4 regions of the Staphylococcus simulans genome follow, and region 3 is predicted to be linked to each of the others. Evidence: riboswitches for the same ligand, from Rfam matches in the RefSeq annotation. Region 3 holds a riboswitch; each other region holds the start of a gene.
The links. Region 3 has a riboswitch for S-adenosylmethionine ahead of MUA87_RS10705 (MetQ/NlpA family ABC transporter substrate-binding protein). Riboswitches for the same ligand answer to the same signal wherever they lie in the genome.

Region 1 (3,288 bases), 730 kb from region 3:
TTCGATTTGCTCTGTTTTTAGTACAGGCAGAATCGGAACGCTATCAATAAACAACATCTTAAATCGCGTCTAATCCTTTTTCTAAGTCAGCGATAATATCATCAATATGTTCAAGACCGATAGACACACGGATTGTTTCAGGTGTAATACCTGCTTTCAATTGATCTTCTTCATTTAATTGTGCGTGTGTTGTAGAAGCCGGATGAATCACTAATGATTTCGCATCGCCGACGTTCGCAAGTAAAGAGAAGAGTTCTAAAGATTCGATAAATTTAATGCCTGCGTCATAACCGCCTTTGACACCGAAAGTGAAAATAGAGCTTGCACCTTTAGGTAAATATTTTTCTTTTAAATCATAGTATTCGCTTGATGGTAAGCCTGCATATTTAACCCATTCAACTTTGTCATGGTTTTCTAAGAATTTCGCAACTTTTTCTGCGTTTTCAACATGACGTTCAACACGTAATGATAATGTTTCTAAACCTTGTAGTAATAAGAAAGCATTAAATGGAGAAAGTGCTGCACCTGTATCACGTAATAATGTTGTTCTGACTTTGAATGCTAAAGCAGCTGGTCCGAACGCTTCAGTGAACACTAAATCATGATAAGATGGATCAGGTTCTGTTAAGCTTGGGAATTTATCGTTTTGTGTCCAATCGAAGTTACCGCCATCAACGACAACACCACCCATTGAAGTACCATGACCACCAATAAATTTAGTCGCTGAATGTACCACAATGTTCGCACCGTATTTAATTGGTTGGATTAAGTATGGAGAAGCAAATGTATTATCAACAATTAATGGAATACCCGCTTCATGTGCAATTTCTGCTAACTTTTCTATATCTTCAACATTACCTTCAGGGTTACCGATTGTTTCGATATAAAGTGCTTTTGTATTCTCTTTAATCGCATTTTTAACTTCATCAAAGTTTTTGCTGTCTACGATTGAAACATCAATACCGAATTTAGGTAACGTATGTGCAAATAATGTATGTGTACCACCGTATAACGTAGAGCTTGCGACAATGTGATCACCTGCATCTGCAACAGTTTGAATCGCATATGTGATTGCAGCCATACCTGAAGCTACCGCAACCCCAGCGACACCGCCTTCAAGTTCTGCTACACGTGTTTCAAACACTGCTACTGTCGGGTTTGTTAAACGTGAGTAAATATTACCTAATTCTTTTAAGCCGAATAAATTGGCCGCATGTTGTGTATCATCAAATGTGAAAGATGTTGTTTGATAAATCGGTACCGCTCTCGAATGCGATGCTTCATCTACCTCTTGTCCTGCGTGTAATTGTAACGTTTCGAATTTAAAATCATTTGTCATGTTCATTTCCTCCTTAAATGTAAAAAACGAGCCTACCTGAAAAAGATAGACTCGCTACGGGCTTATCTTTCAGGTCTTCACCTGCTGGAATTAGCACCTAACTTAAATAGGTTGCCTGGTATCGTAGGGCCAGTCCCTCCACCATTCTTGATAAGTTTTTTTATTAATTTATTCAGAGTATAGACTGAAATTCAGACAATGTCAATAGACTTTTCTTAGTTTTCTGAATTTTGGATTAAAATAAAATATTTGGATAACAAAGTTTACATACGTTTAATCGTAAACCATTAAAAAAAGACCGAGACCTTTTTTGGCCTCGATCTTTATATGCACCTTGCAGTATGAAACGGTTCAACTAGTGTTTAGAGCGAATCACTAACAACACTTTAATCATACTTTGCCATAAGGAACTGTGTCTTGAGTAAACTAAATATCGTGGTTCCCACTCTGGTTTGAATTTGTCTTTATAACGTCTTAAACCGCTGAAGCGATATAACGTATTAAAGTTATCAAAGATTTTACCTGCGACACGTTCATTCCAATATGAGTATTCATTTTGACCGACATTGGATAAGGTCGCCATACCCATGTTAAATGCTTTGTAGCCTTTTTCTTGGCTCCATAACAACATATGCAGATAGAGCGCATCCATCAACGGTAAATCTACATCTGGCAACCAACGAATTAAATCTACTGAAATGGAATCATTGTAATACGTCGGCATTAAACTGCAGAATGCGATGACACGGCCATTTTCTTCTTTTAGAATTCCAATCGGTGCTTTAGATAAATAATCATGTGTGAAACGGCCGACTGAGAAATGCATTTCATTTTTGCCGTCTAACCATTGATCACTAATATCTTCCAACTCTTTAAGGAATTCATCTGTATATGGCGGTTCTATAATCTCAAAATGGACATTTTGGTCTTCTAGTTTATTTAACGTTGCTCTGAATCCTCTGCGTTTTTTACCAGAAGTTGTAAATGTTGTTAAATCAATGACCGCTTCTTCACCCAATTTAAAGAACTGGTTACCAAAATCATGATATAGCGGCATATGACGATTTGTCGCTTGATAGAAAATCACTTCATAACCCAAATCTCTAGCATAATGGTACAACGATTCAAACAAATCATTAAATCGTTTAGGGTTACCAATCGGATCACCTAATACCACAATACAATTAAGTTTAAAGCGATACATCACAAACGCTTCTTTTGATTCATCCATATACACTGTTTTATCTCCACTATGAAGCAAATGGCTTAAATAGTTGCCTCCGAATTTTTCGATAATCGCTTCACACTGTTCGATATCATTGGCTGGATAATCTTTACGATATGCATTTTCAAATAACCAGACAATAAACGTCACGATAATAATAACCACAAGAATGGTCAACCATAAGTAATAACGTAACATTGAGTTATCTACTTCAATACGGTAAGCATCTACCGCATCTAATACAAAGACAATCATATAGTGATTCAGTGTCAACATAATAATACTAATAATCAGCATTGAAACTATATGGCGTAAACGAATCGGACGTTTTAAGACTTGTGCTTTCATAAAGGCATAAATCAATAAACCAAATACCACAAGCAACCACGTAATTAATAAAAATGAGGTATTCGTATACACTGTAATCACAAAGATCAACACGATAGAAACCATCGCAAATAATATGGCTCTGCGGCTTTGTTTAAAGATACCGCGAACATTCAACATCAGAATTAAACAAGCACTCGTATGAATCGTCACCACAATATAATAAAACATATGGTTCGGATCATATAAGCCTTCATAAATAATACTGACGTTATTTAAGATAAAGACTAAACTCGTAAACATGACCAGTACCGCTAAAGAAAGCGATGGAATTTTAGAAGTGATGGATTTTTGATATGAAAATAAAAATGAAGTCACTTCTTTTGCTGGTGTATAG
Region 2 (3,288 bases), 340 kb from region 3:
ATATCATAATACCTTTTGAAACTTCTTACAATCAATAATATACGTATAAACGTCTCTATAACAACGTTGTGAGGGATTTTATTCACTACTTAAATAAAAGATGATTCTTTGTACATCGCACTAAGTGATTTCAACCGCTTCGCTGCTTCATCTAATTGCTCATCCTCTAACGCAAGAGACACCCTTACATAATGACGTCCATTTTCACCAAATGGAATACCTGGCGCCACTAAAATAGATTGATCTTGAAGTAAGAATTCCACAAATTGTTCTCCGTCATATCCTTTTGGTGCTTTCAACCATAAGAAGATGCCACCTGTCATCGGTTCATAAGGGATGTTTCCTTCATCTAAAATCGAAGTGAAACGATCGCGACGTGCTTTAAAGACTTCACTTTGTTTATCTAAGAAATAATCATAGTTGTTAAGCGCAAATGTCGCCGCATCTTGAAGCGCACCAAACATACCCGCATGGTGATGTGTATGATATTTCTTCAAAGCTTGAATCACATCTTTGTTGCCGACTGCGAAACCGACACGATAGCCAGACATATTATAGCCTTTAGAAAGTGAATACACCTCGATTGCGACTTCTTTGCCTCCAGCTGTCTGTAGGATACTCGGATTTTTATGGTCAAAACCGAACGCTGCATAGGCAAAATCATGTACAATTTTCGTTTGTGTACCTCTGAACTTTTGAACTACATCATCAAAGACATCTTGTGTAACAGTTGATCCAGTCGGGTTATTAGGATACGTTAAATAAATCAATTTAGTCTGACTTAAGACTTCCCCTGGCACTTTATCAAAGTCAGGTTGATAATATGGTGGTTCTAACTCTAACGCATAAGGTTTCGCATCTGCGAACAACACCCCTGCTAGGTAATCTGTATAACCTGGATCTGGCAATAAAACGTAATCTTCAGGGTTAACAATACAATTCGGCAAACCTACTAATCCATTCTTTGTGCCATATAAAATACAGACTTCATCATCTTTATCCAATTCAACATTATATTGTCGTTTATAGAAATCAACAATCGCTTGCTTAAAGCTTTCTTTTCCATGAAACGCACCGTACTTTTGGTTTTCAGGCACACGTAATGCGTTCGCAAATTCATCGACAATGCCTTTAGGTGTTTCCCCATCTGGGATGCCTACTGCCATATTGATGAGAGGAAGCGGACCATGTTCTATCTTTCTCCCCATTGTTTTTCCGAAATAACTATCTGGTATCTTCGCTAATCTTCTTGAAATCACCATTTAAGTTCCCCCTTTGTTTGATGCGCCTATTAAAAAAGCTATATATCACCTATAAGCGACATATAGCTTTCTATGTATATGGCACCTATCTTTCAAGTTATACTTGTTGGATGTAGCACAGTCAGATTCAATGCCTGGATCTTCTGTTGCTGAAGCGTCATCGGGCCAATTCCCTCTACTTCTCTAGATAAGTTTTAATGACTTCTATTGTACTAAAAATTCTGACATTTATCAATTTAAGTTAAAATGAAAAACTCTACAGCTCACTAAAAGCCGTAGAGTCAATATTCTTTATTCAGGTTGGCCTTTTGAATCAAATTTCTCCACTGAACCATCCGCATTCACAATGTATGATCCTGCTAAATCACCTGATTTATCCACAAATGAGAAGCCCCAGCTTCCATCACTCTTTTGTTCAGGTTCTTTATACGTATACGTGCTTGTATCTAGTTTGTGACCTTCATATGCTTCTACTTTATCAATCACATTCGCACGTGTGACTTTACCTTCAGAAGATGATGAATGACTTTCAGAGCTTGAATTACTGTTACTTTCTTGTGCTGCTGATTGTGCATCTTGATTTGTGATTCGGATTAAATTTGCCACTTGTTTAAAGTTCGGTTCATCTTTGTATTGTTTATATAGATCTTTAATATTATAAACTGCTCCCATGTTTGCTAATTGTTGATATGGATTGATACCTTGTGTTCCTGATACCAACACTTGTGTATCACTCACACCAATAACTGCCGCAAATGGACCTTTAGAGTTAGTTGTGCCATAAATTACCATATTTTGAGGTTTATTTGTTACGATTTCAGAACTACCTGTATAAAGTGTTAATTGCTGAATTTCTCGTTGTCGCGAACCGCCATTCGTATTTTGGACATAGCTGTGGTTTAATAATTCATTTGCTGTCACTGTAAATTCAGCTGTTTTAGGTGCATATAACGCTAAAGCGACCTTTTCTTGTGGTGTCAGTTGGCTGATAGCTTGTTCTGTCGTTTGTTTATGAGTATGTGATTTTTCATGTTTTAATGTTTGTTCATGTTGTGTGTTTTCTTTTTTCTCTGTTTTTTGATGGTTTGCTTTGTCTTTTTCTTCGTGTTTTTGCGTATCTTCTTGTTTTTCATTTGAGCCGCAACCTGCTAGTAAAATTGAAAGTGCTGCAGCGGTAGTCAATACATGTTTAAATTTCATAGATAGCTTGCTCCTCTTTGTATATTTGAATATATAATTTCATTATATAGAAGGTACGGGACACATATTGTCCTGAATTAAAAGAAAGTGATCGAGTTAAGTATGATTATTTATTACTCTTTCAAAAGACACTCTGACAATTTTAATTTAAAAGTTTAAATAAAGAGGATTTTTTACCATAAGTAGCCGACCCTACCAAATACAAAAGTTCTGCAGTATTATACTGCAGAACCAAGTACTACTCTGGTGGCGTACCAAAGTTATCTAGTTTTTCTACTTTTCCATCTTTATCAACTGAATAATTATACTGTGTATGTGTTTCTAAATTTCTAAAATTAACAGTCCATGTATGATCCAATGTGTAATCATCAACGAAATGTCTTTTAGGAGGCCCATTAAATTCATATTTTCGTGGATCTAGTTTATGTCCTATATATTCTTCTACCTTGTGTATTGCAACTTGACTATTCATGTTACCATCTGGTGTATATACATCACCAGGACTTAACTTTCTTCTTTGTTTATTATTTGAAGTAGCATTATCTGTTTCTTTAGAAGAAGATGCATTATCACTCTCTGGATTCCTCACTGATTCGCTTACTTTAACCAAACTTACGACCTTTTTAAAGTTTGGATTATGACCATATTGTTTGTATAAATCTTCTAAGTTATAGATATGAGTCCCTCGATCTTTTAAAATTTCATCATAAGTCTTAGGACTTTGACTACCTGCAATAATAATCTGGTTTCCTGTAAAACCAAATAGCTCAGCAAAGTTTTGCTTAGTTTCTTCAGGTTCATAAAATTTTACGTTTTGTGGCACATT
Region 3 (3,288 bases):
CATATGTAACAGAACCGACACGAAATGTAGTGAGATAAAGTTGAGTTGTGTAAGAGCTTTCAATAGTGTTTTAACTGTCTTTCAGAAGTTAAATTAAATTATATTCTCTTTTTATCATACTCATAAAATGACAAAGCAGCGTCTTGTATGACAATATATTACGATTGAGTATGATTATCAAAGAATTATTACAAAAATAAAACGAGCAACCTGATGTTAGATTGCTCGTATATATAACGGTTATACTTGTGCTTGAATTGCCGCTTCGCCCTGTTCAATCGCAGTTTGAATGAAGTTATGTGCCGCTTCCAATTGTTTTTGTTCTTCATTAGACAACTCAATCGGCAAACGCTGTTTCACACCGTTTCTATCAACCAGTGTCAATAAACTTAATGCACCATCGACCAATCCATAAGCACCTTGAACTAATCCACTGACGGGTTCAATACTATGTTCATCAAATAAAATCGATTGTGCAAGTTGAACAGCCGCTCTTGAAATCGCTGAGTTTGTCCAACCTTTTTTCTTAAAGACATCAAACGCGACTTCGTCAATTGCCGTAGAAATCGCTCCACAATCAATGGGCGCATGACCTGTCAATTGTTCAAATTCTGGTAATTCAATCCCATGAATACGCACGCGACTCCAGATTGGCACACAATGTGAACCATGTTCTCCTAATACAAAACCTTCTACATCTTTAGGATCCACATTGTAGTGATCAGCAATTAAAGTACGAAAACGTGCTGACTCTAAAATAGTACCTGTACCGATCACTTTATCAGATGGGTAGCCTGCTTGATGTGCAAGATACGTCATCGCATCTACTGGATTTGAAATTAAAATGACGATAGCTTCTTTCGTCACAGCTGATAATTGTCTAAACACATCATTCACAATAACGCTATTCGCTTTAGTGAGTAAGGTACGATCTTTCATGTCTGGTGTCGAAGCCGCACTCGCTGACACAATCACCACATCCGCATCCACTAAATCTTGATAACCGCCTACATGAATTTTTGTGCGATGTGTATGATTCAAACCTTGTATGTGATGATGATCCAACACTTCACCTTGTGCTAAGTTTTCATTCGTATCAATCACGACAATTTCTGAAAAGTGCCCTAAATATTGTGCATCAGTTAAGACTTGGCTGCCTACACGTCCTACACCAATAATTCCTAATTTAGCCATATTCATTCGACTCCTTTACTTCGCTTCATATGGTATTACGTCTTTACCGTATTCTTTCTTAATGAATTCTTTCATGTCTTTAGACTGTAATACTTTGATGAGTTCTTGGAATTTTTTATCGTCTTTATGACCTTCTTTAACTGCTAAAATATTCGCAAATGGTGATGATTCATTTTCCATCACAATCGCATCTTTCGAAGGTGTTAAACCATTATCAATCGCATAGTTTGAGTTCATAATAACAGCAGCACCTTCACCGCTTTTATATGTTTTTGGCAAGAACTCTGCACCTTGTTGATTATTGAATTTTAAATCTTTTTTATTTTCAACAATGTCATCGAATTTCGCATCTTCAATTTTCACGCCATCTTTGATTTTAACTAAGCCTTCATTAACGAAGAAAGATAAGAAACGTCCTTCTTCAGCGGGGTTGTTTGAAACATAGATTGTTGAACCTTTTGGAATATCTTTGATGTTTTTATATTTTTTACTGTAAACACCCATTGGTGTTGTGAAGACTTTACCGACTTCTTCAATTTTATAACCATGTGACTTTCTTTCAGCCTTTAAATAAGGAACGTGTTGGAAAAGGTTCGCATCCACGTCTCCTTTATCTAATAATTTATTAGGTACTTTATAATCATTAACGACTTTAACTTCTAAATCATACCCTTTATCTTTCATAGCTTTTTTCGCATGTTCTAATACCTCACCATGCGGAGCTGGAGAAGCTGCTACTGTGATTTTCTCCTTGTCTCCACCTTTGCCGCACGCTGCGAGTACGACCAGTAATACCAATAACCCGATTAAACTACTTACTTTCTTCATTTCCACTGCACCATCCCTATGTAATATTTATCAAATCACCCTTAACAAAAGAAAAAAGCCTTCTCATTAAAATAAGAGAAAGCTTTCATTCTTTCTCTCATCTTCAAAAGTCTATGACTTTTTGTGAATTAGCACCACTTCGTTTACACGATGGTTGCTGGGCTTCGTTGGGCACATCCCTCCGCCTCTCTTGATAAGAGTTCTATTTGATTGAATTGTATTAAGGTTACCACCAGTGACACATTTCGTCAATGTCATTTTCAAATTTTTCAGATAAATAAATATTAAAAGCATGCTGTTGTAAGCACAACAGCACACTTTCTATATCATAATTTAACTTTGTTTCAGCTTTCTGCTTTTTCTAATGGTCTTCTCAACCATAATAATCACAATCCCTAATAACATGACTGTCACGGACATATACAATGGAAATTCTAAGTTCACATCATATAATGTACCTGCAACGAGCGGGCCTGCGAAGTTCCCCATACTTGTGAAGGTAGAGTTCAAGCCTCCTGCTAACCCTTGACGATTACCCGCAATATTCGAGAAGTAATTCGTTATAGCTGGACGTATCATATCAAAACCGATAAATACTATAAAACTGATAATCATAATTGACCAGTAATGATGTGCAACAATCAATAAAAACAACATAATTGCTGAATAAAGCAGTGATAATTGTATAAATGTTAATTCTTTAAAGTACTTCATAAATTTATCGAACAAGAAGATTTGGAAGATCGCACCTGCTAAGCCACCGCCTGTGATCGCGATAGAAATATCTTTTGGCGCGTAATGTGCTTTATCTGCAGTATATAATGGATAAAGTGTTTCAAATGCTGCAAGTCCGAATGCTAAAACGAACGTAATGATTACCGGGGTAATAAAAGCTTTGATATTAATTTTAGCTAAATCTTGCGGTTCGATAACTGTATGGAAACCATCTGTCGTTTCGCGTTTTGCACCTTGGATAAAGAATAAAGAACAAAAGAATGCTACGACACCTAGGCTCCCAGCGAAGTAGAATGGCAAACGGTGAGAGAACTCTGCCATAAAGCCGCCAAAGCCAGGTCCTAAAATGAAGCCGGAGTTAATAATTGCTGACATATAGCCGAAGTTTTTCGCTTTATCTTCAGGACGTGAGATATCTGCGATCATACCTGTAACCCCAGGCATTACCATACCTGCACTGAAACCACCGATAATTCTTGAAACAATCAAAAGCGGATAGTTGCTGCTCATCGCAAAGATGAACTCAGAAAC
Region 4 (3,288 bases), 1.1 Mb from region 3:
ATCAACTGAACCATCATCAGCAACGACTACGTTTTCTAAAATTGTACCGTAGCGGATTGCGTTGAAAATTTCAGGTTCTTTCGTTTTTGAAAGGTTGATTGCTTTAGCGTAGCAGCCGCCTTCAATGTTGAAAATACCATTTTGGTTCCAACCGTGTTCATCATCTCCGATTAATTTACGGTCAGGTGCTGCAGATAATGTTGTTTTACCAGTTCCTGATAAACCGAAGAATAAAGCAACATCACCTTTTTCGCCAACGTTGGCTGAGCAATGCATACTCATGATGTCTTGTTGTGGTAATAAATAGTTCATGACTGAGAAAATACCTTTTTTCATTTCACCCGCATATTCAGTTCCCCCGATTAAGATAACGCGGTGTTTGAATGAAACAATCACGAATGTTTCTGATTTTGTACCATCTACTTCAGGATTAGCTTTGAAGTGTGGTGCTGAAACAATTGTGAAGTTTGGTTTGATTTTTTGAGCTTCTTCTTTTGAAGAAGGGCGGATGAACATATTTTTCGCGAATAAATTATGCCATGCCATTTCGTTCACTACTGTTAAACGTAGTTGTGTATCTTCGTCGCTGCCTGCATAACCATTGAAGACATAAAGTTCATCTTTTTGATCTAAATAGTCTAAAACTTTGTCGTAAAGTCTTAAGAATGTATCTTCTTCAATAGGTTGGTTGATTGAACCCCAGTCAATCGTATCTCTATAAGAAGGTTCATTTACAATAAATTTGTCTTTAGGTGAACGTCCAGTGTATTGACCTGTCAGTGCATTGATAGCCCCAAGCTCTGTCAGTTCCCCTTCGTTGTTGTCCAGAATCTTGTTGTACAATTGTGTAGTTGTGAGTTGGAAAAGTGATGAAGACTTTCCAATCAAATGATCCAACTTATTACGGTTAGTTTGTGCATCTACTGCCATTTTAAAAACCCCTCCAGCGCGTAAGTATTGTTAATAATTGTAAGCCTTTACATTTTCATAGTATAACATAATATGCCGATTATTCCATAACAGATTTAAGATTTTAGACATATAGAATTGACAAGCCTAAAGAGTTTGGGTAGTATTGTGATTAACGGATTCTCTTATCCTGAGTGGCGGAGGGACATGGACCCAAAGAAGCCCAGCAACCTCTCCTTATCGGAGAAAGGTGCCAAACCGTTTGCAAATGTCATTAAAGATGTTTGAACGATAAGAGCGAAAGGACGTTTAAGGGCTTTCTCTCTATGTTTATATAGTTTGAAAGTCCTTTTTTATTTGAGCTCGTAGATAGAGAATTTTCGTAATCAAAATCAAAAGGAGTCAGTTATGTCGAATAATAGAAAATTGTTTACGTCAGAATCTGTTACAGAAGGGCATCCTGATAAAATAGCGGACCAAATTTCAGACGCTATTCTGGATGAATTATTAAAGAAAGATCCGGATGCAAGAGTAGCTTGCGAAACAGTAGTCACTACGGGAATGGCTATGATTGTCGGAGAAATTTCTACAGCAACTTATGTTGATTTTCCTAAGGTTGTCCGTGATACAGTAGCAGAAATCGGTTATACGAGAGCGAAATATGGTTATGATAGTCAAACAATGGCTGTGATGTCAGCAATTGATGAGCAATCACCAGATATCGCACAAGCAGTAGACACTGCTTTAGAATATAGAAATGAAATTACGGAAGAGGAAATTGAAAGTACAGGTGCAGGTGACCAAGGTTTAATGTTTGGTTATGCGACGAATGAAACAGATACGTATATGCCGACACCTATTTACTTCTCACACCAACTTGCGAAACGTTTATCAGATGTCAGAAAAGATGGTACATTAACTTACTTAAGACCAGACGGTAAAGTACAAGTTACTGTTGAGTATGATGAAAATGATAAACCAGCACGTATTGATACGATTGTTATTTCAACACAACATGCTGAAGATGCGTCATTAGATCAAATTCAACGTGATATCAGAACACATGTGATTGATCCAATCGTACCAGCTGAGTTATTAGATGAAGAAACTAAATTTTTCATTAACCCGACAGGTCGTTTTGTGATTGGCGGACCTCAAGGTGACGCTGGTTTAACAGGACGTAAGATTATTGTAGATACTTATGGTGGTCTTGCACGTCATGGCGGTGGTTGCTTCAGTGGTAAAGATCCTACAAAAGTAGACCGTTCAGCAGCATATGCAGCACGTTATGTGGCTAAAAATATTGTTGCAGCAGGATTAGCAGATAAATGTGAAGTACAACTTGCATACGCTATCGGTGTAGCAGAACCTGTATCTATTTCAATTGATACATTTGGAACTGGTAAAGTTTCTGAAGGAAAATTGGTAGAAGCGGTAAGAGCTAACTTTGACTTGCGTCCAGCAGGTATCATTAAAATGTTAGACTTAAAACGTCCTATTTATAAACAAACAGCAGCTTATGGTCACTTTGGCCGTACGGATGTTGCTTTACCATGGGAACGTGTAGATAAAGTAGATGCATTAAAAGAAGCTGTTCAAGCATAACTATACAGTTTTTGAATTTGTGACATTTTATTATCGATACATTCGATATTTTCCTTTATAATTGGGAGTAAGATATGTAAAGGAGCGGAATATGTTATGGGACCATTAGAAATTGGTTTGATTGCAGCAATTGTCGTCGCTGTTATCTTCTTTGTCTTATTCTTAGTTGTCTTAAACAGTAAGAAAAAGGCTAAGTTGAAAGCAGAGGAACAATATGAGGCAAAAGAAAGAAGTATAAAAGAAAATTATGAAGACGAGCTTGAAAAAGAACGCGTCGAACATAAAAAAGCGGTCACAAAACAACGCGCTGATTTCGATGAAACAGTGACAGCAAAAGATCGTGAAATCGATGCGCTGAAGCTCTTCTCGAAAAATCATAGTGAGTATGTGACAGACATGCGTTTAATCGGTATCAGAGATCGTTTGGTTAAAGAAAAACGTATTCGACCAGAAGATATGCATATTATGGCGAATATCTTCTTACCTAAAAATGATTTTAATGCGATTGATCGTATCAGTCATTTAGTCTTAACACGTACAGGCTTATACATTATCGATTCTCAATTACTTAAAGGACATGTTTATAATGGCATCAGTCAAGAACAATTCGGTACATTACCAACCATTGAACAAGTCTTTGATGTGTTGGATTTAGATAAACGTCATCCTCAAACATTAGTGTTAGATGAAAATGATGATAAGCAATCAGCTTCATTTGTAAACTACTCAAATCAATTAAAAGAAGTTGAGCACTTAGCAGATACATTGAAGCGC

Region 1: it holds a riboswitch for S-adenosylmethionine, as region 3 does, so the genes downstream of both, MUA87_RS07280 (O-acetylhomoserine aminocarboxypropyltransferase/cysteine synthase family protein) here and MUA87_RS10705 (MetQ/NlpA family ABC transporter substrate-binding protein) in region 3, are expected to answer to the same signal.
Region 2: it holds a riboswitch for S-adenosylmethionine, as region 3 does, so the genes downstream of both, MUA87_RS12415 (aminotransferase class I/II-fold pyridoxal phosphate-dependent enzyme) here and MUA87_RS10705 (MetQ/NlpA family ABC transporter substrate-binding protein) in region 3, are expected to answer to the same signal.
Region 4: it holds a riboswitch for S-adenosylmethionine, as region 3 does, so the genes downstream of both, metK (methionine adenosyltransferase) here and MUA87_RS10705 (MetQ/NlpA family ABC transporter substrate-binding protein) in region 3, are expected to answer to the same signal.

The regions. Positions count from the first base shown of each region.
Region 1 is NZ_CP095100.1:1,546,894-1,550,181, forward strand. Features, by position in the region: gene MUA87_RS07275 (homoserine O-acetyltransferase/O-succinyltransferase family protein) at 1-57, opposite strand, end outside; gene MUA87_RS07280 (O-acetylhomoserine aminocarboxypropyltransferase/cysteine synthase family protein) at 59-1,339, opposite strand; SAM riboswitch class I at 1,399-1,496, opposite strand; gene mprF (bifunctional lysylphosphatidylglycerol flippase/synthetase MprF) at 1,695-3,288, opposite strand, start outside.
Region 2 is NZ_CP095100.1:2,616,250-2,619,537, forward strand. Features, by position in the region: gene MUA87_RS12415 (aminotransferase class I/II-fold pyridoxal phosphate-dependent enzyme) at 90-1,262, opposite strand; SAM riboswitch class I at 1,345-1,456, opposite strand; gene MUA87_RS12420 (hypothetical protein) at 1,554-2,462, opposite strand; gene MUA87_RS12425 (hypothetical protein) at 2,701-3,288, opposite strand, start outside.
Region 3 is NZ_CP095100.1:2,274,822-2,278,109, forward strand. Features, by position in the region: gene MUA87_RS10700 (lactate/malate family dehydrogenase) at 241-1,194, opposite strand; gene MUA87_RS10705 (MetQ/NlpA family ABC transporter substrate-binding protein) at 1,210-2,022, opposite strand; SAM riboswitch class I at 2,117-2,222, opposite strand; gene norA (multidrug efflux MFS transporter NorA) at 2,356-3,288, opposite strand, start outside.
Region 4 is NZ_CP095100.1:1,161,226-1,164,513, forward strand. Features, by position in the region: gene pckA (phosphoenolpyruvate carboxykinase (ATP)) at 1-930, opposite strand, end outside; SAM riboswitch class I at 1,092-1,207, shown strand; gene metK (methionine adenosyltransferase) at 1,318-2,514, shown strand; gene MUA87_RS05405 (NERD domain-containing protein) at 2,611-3,288, shown strand, end outside.